2 regions of the Arthrobacter sp. E1SS-5 genome follow, and region 2 is predicted to be linked to the other one. Evidence: predicted binding sites of a transcription regulator. Region 2 holds the regulator's gene; the other holds the start of a gene.

Region 1 (2,196 bases), 1.7 Mb from region 2:
GGGCCGCCGACGTTTATGGCTACCCTGCCTCGCTGGCATTGGGTGGTGCGGTGCAGCTGCTGGCGGCACCCTTCATGCTGCTGAGCCGGCGCCGGCGCTCGCCGGCAGACCTCGCCACGGGCCTGGCCGCCGCACCCTGAACAGAGGCGCCATGTGCTGGGAGCCGGACGCAGGGAAGGCTCCCGCTGCCGGGACTTGGTCCGGGCAACAGGAGCCTTCGGGTGCGCAGGTGGCGGTTCGTCCTACTTGACGCCTGCTTCCACTGCTTCACTGGCCGGAGCCGGCTTTTCCTGTGCGGGCGAAGGGGAGGTCTTCAGCCTGAAGCGTTTTCCAATTTCGCCTCCGCCACCGCTGCGGTTCTTGTTGAAGATGTCGAAGCCGAAGGCGACAAGGAGCACCAGGCCCTTGATGAGCTGCTGGTAGTCGGTGCCCAGGCCCAGGATGGACATGCCGTTGTTGAGCACGCCCATGATGAGTCCGCCGATCATGGCTCCGGCGACGGTTCCGATACCACCGGTGACCGCGGCGCCGCCGATGAAGGCCGCGGCGATGGAATCCAGTTCGAAGCCGGTTCCACCGGCCGGCTGGGCCGAGTTGAGCCGGGCGGTGAAGACGAGGCCCGACGCTCCCTGGTCCTGGCCACATTGTTGATGTGTCGGTTCAATATAGACTGGTTTGTGAACGCTAACAAGAGTGCGCGGGGGAATTTTCGCAAGTTTTTCGAGTCCATTGACTTCTTCTTTGTTAGCGTTCACACTTGCTGCAGCACACAGCTTGACCCCAACCCCTACAAACCCGGTAAAGAGGCCCCCGCCTCCCGGACGGAGGCAAACCCATGCCAGAGACGTTGTCCACATCCAGCCCCGACCCCCGCGCTGACCAGTACGTCATCGGGGTGGACTACGGGACCCTGTCCGGCCGCGCCGTGGTGGTGCGGGTCCGCGACGGCAGGGAACTCGGCAGCGCTGTCCACGAGTACCCGCATGCGGTGGTCACCGATTCCCTGCCCGAAGATACAGCGGGTGCGGAATCCAACGGACACGCCACTAGGCTCCCCGGCGAATGGGCACTCCAGGTGCCCAACGACTACCGGGAAGTCCTGCGCAGGGCTGTCCCCGCCGCGGTGGCTGACGCAGGGATCGACCCTGCCGCCGTCGTCGGCATTGCCACGGACTTCACCGCCTGCACCATGGTGCCCGTCAAGGCCGACGGTACCCCCTTGAACGAACTGCCCGGCTTCGCCAACCGGCCGCATGCCTATGTGAAGCTCTGGCGCCACCACGCGGCGCAGGGGCAGGCTGACCGGATCAACCGGCTCGCCGCCGACCGGGGTGAGGACTGGCTTCCGCGCTACGGGGGGCTGATCTCCTCCGAATGGGAGTTCGCCAAAGGCCTGCAACTGCTGGAAGAGGACCCGGAAGCCTACGCCGCCATGGACCACTGGGTGGAGGCGGCGGACTGGATCGTTTGGCAGCTTTGCGGGCGGTACGTCCGCAACGCCTGCACGGCAGGTTACAAGGGGATTTACCAGGATGGCCGCTATCCGTCCGAGGACTTCCTTGCTGCCCTGAACCCGGACTTCAAGGACTTCGTCAGCTCCAAGCTGGAGCACACCATCGGGCGGCTGGGGGATGCCGCAGGCACCCTTACCGCCGAGGCTGCCGCCTGGACTGGACTGCCGGAGGGCATCGCCGTGGCCGTGGGAAACGTTGACGCGCACGTCACGGCCCCGGCCGCCAAAGCCGTGGACTCCGGCCAGCTGGTGGCCATCATGGGCACCTCCACCTGCCACGTCATGAACGGAACCGAACTGCGCGAAGTGCCCGGCATGTGCGGGGCAGTGGACGGCGGCATCGTGCCCGGCCTTTGGGGCTACGAGGCCGGCCAGTCCGGCGTCGGGGACATCTTTGGCTGGTTCACCAAGTACGGCGTCCCCCCCGAATACCACCAGGCTGCCAAGGACGCAGGCCTGGGTATCCACGAGTACCTCACCGAACTGGCGTCGCGGCAAGCTATCGGAGAACACGGCCTGATCGCCCTCGACTGGCATTCGGGCAACCGCTCGGTCCTGGTGGACCACGAGCTCTCCGGGACCGTGGTGGGCCAGACCCTGGCCACCAGGCCGGAGGACACATACCGGGCGCTGCTTGAGGCCACTGCTTTCGGGACCCGCACCATCGTGGACGCCTTCCGTGA
Region 2 (2,196 bases):
AACATCTCCTTCTGGCTGCTCATTGCATCGGGGGTGATCTTCGTCATCGGCATGATCCTCGGGCTCACCCAGCTGGACAGCCCAGAGCTCCGGCAGCTTTTTGAACAGCAGATGCGCTCCAGCGGGACAGACATCAGCTACGACAGCATGAAGAGCTTCATTGCCGGCACGCTGGTGGTATTCGGCATCATCGGTGCAGCGCTCTACTTGCTGGTGGCCTTCTTCATCCGCAAGGGCAGGAACTGGGCCCGGATCCTGGGAACAGTTTTCGCGGCCCTGTCCATTTTCGGCCTGTTTGGGGTCCCCTCCATCGGAACGCTGGGAACTGTCCTGGGCATCGTGGCCATCGTGCTGCTTTACCTGCCTGCAGCTGCCCCGTACTTCCGAAAGCAGCAGCCTTTCGCCAACCCGTACTCCGGTGGGTTCGGCAACCCTTACGGGCGGTAACCAGTACCTCTGCCGGCAAGCTGGCGGCCCGGGAAGCAGCAATGCTTCCCGGGCCGCCTGCGTTAAGCCAGCGCCTAGGCTGTCTGGCCGGGCGTCTGTGCCCGCTGGGCGTGATAGGCCAGGATCTGGAGTTCCGTGGCCATGTCCACTTTGCGCAGGTTGACGCCATCGGGAACCTGCAGCATCACCGGTGCGAAACTCAGGACACTGTGCACGCCTGCCGCCACCACCCGGTCGCAGACGCCCTGGGCCACAGCGGCCGGAAGCGCGAGCACCACCATGTTGGCCCCGGTCCGGTGCAGGACTGTTTCGAGGTCCGCCACGTCGCTGACCCGCAGCCATCCCACTTCGCTGCCCACCACCATCTGGTCGGCGTCGAAAATGGCCACGACGTCGAACCCGCGGGACTCGAAGCCGCCGTACCGCGCCAGCGCCTTGCCCAGGTTGCCGGCCCCAACGATGGCCACTTTCCAGTCGTGCGTCAGTCCAAGTGCGGCGGCGATATGGCGGCTGAGGTACTGCACCTCGTAGCCCACGCCCCTGGTTCCGTACGATCCCACGTAGGAGAGGTCCTTGCGCAGGGTTGAGGAACTGACGCCGGAGGCCTCCGCCAGTGATTCGGAGGAAACGCGCTCAACGCCCTCCGCGAGCAGGGTGTTCAGGGCACGGAGGTAGAGCGTCAGCCGGGCTACGGCGGCGGGTGGTATCTGCTTGGGGGTAGAGCCGGTGGCGTCAGGAAGGTCGGGGAGGGGCTGCGGCGTTGGATCCAGGGAGGTCACCGGCACTCCCCTACTGGGCCATGGCGCGCTGCAGCACGCGTTCCAGCCGGGTTTCGTCGATCTTCCAGAAGTCGCGCTGCACGCCGTCCACCAGCACCACCGGGATCTCTTCGGCGTAGCGCTCACGCAGCTCGGGCTGGTTGTCCACCAACTCTTCGCTCCAGGTGAGGCCCAATGAGGCAGTGACCCGGCGGACGGCGTCGCGCGCGTCTGCGCAAAGGTGGCAGTCAGCTTTGGTGACCAGGACGACGCGGGGTGTAGCCATGGCTTAACGGTATCGCCGTTCGCATGCTGCCGGTGACGCCGACGGCGGCAGGCCACTGGATTGACTAGACTCAAGTCCATGCCCGAGGAGAAATACGTCGCCGTAGTCACGCGCCCGGTTGCCGAGCCGCAGCCAGGCGAAGCGGCGTTCTTCGACGTGGACAACACCCTGATGCGCGGAGCCAGCCTCTTCCATGTGGCGCGGAAGATGCACCAGCGCGGAGCATTCACCCTGGTCCAGGCCGCCGGCTTCGCATGGAAGCAATTCAAGTTCGTGGCGCGCGGGGAAAACATCGACGATGTCCATGCCGTGCGCGATTCTGCCCTGACGCTGGCCGCAGGAATCACCGTTGACGACATCAAGGCCTTGGGCGAAGAGGTCTACGACGAAATGATTGCGTCGCGGATCTGGCCGGGGGCCAAGGCACTGGCGGAACAGCACCTCAGGGTGGGCCGCCGCGTCTGGCTGGTGACCGCCACGCCCATTGAAGTGGCCACCGTGATTTCCACCCGCCTGGGGCTGACCGGAGCGCTGGGGACGGTGGGCGAAGTGTCGGACGGCATGTACACCGGCCGGCTGGTGGGCGACATCCTGCACGGCTCAGCCAAGGCCGTGGCCGTCCAGGCCATCGCCGACGAGGAAGGCCTGGACCTCAAGCGCTGCTGGGCCTACAGCGACTCCTATAACGACGTCCCGCTGCTGTCG

Evidence for each region. The regulator Rex, encoded in region 2, represses fermentation and respiration genes when NADH is low (regulators of the CRP and FNR family bind a similar motif). The targets are predictions, from matches to a motif close to CTTGTGAANNNNTTCACAAG.
Region 1: araB (ribulokinase) is a predicted target of Rex. The motif match lies at 675-694, and genes of this name have one in related genera.

What each region holds. Positions count from the first base shown of each region.
Region 1 is NZ_CP172703.1:776,220-778,415, forward strand. It holds gene ACIGJD_RS03705 (MFS transporter) at 1-140, shown strand, start outside; partial or broken gene ACIGJD_RS03710 (ABC transporter permease subunit) at 243-623, opposite strand; gene araB (ribulokinase) at 836-2,196, shown strand, end outside.
Region 2 is NZ_CP172703.1:3,505,638-3,507,833, forward strand. It holds gene ACIGJD_RS16415 (hypothetical protein) at 1-447, shown strand, start outside; gene ACIGJD_RS16420 (redox-sensing transcriptional repressor Rex) at 522-1,226, opposite strand; gene ACIGJD_RS16425 (glutaredoxin family protein) at 1,237-1,491, opposite strand; gene ACIGJD_RS16430 (HAD family hydrolase) at 1,570-2,196, shown strand, end outside.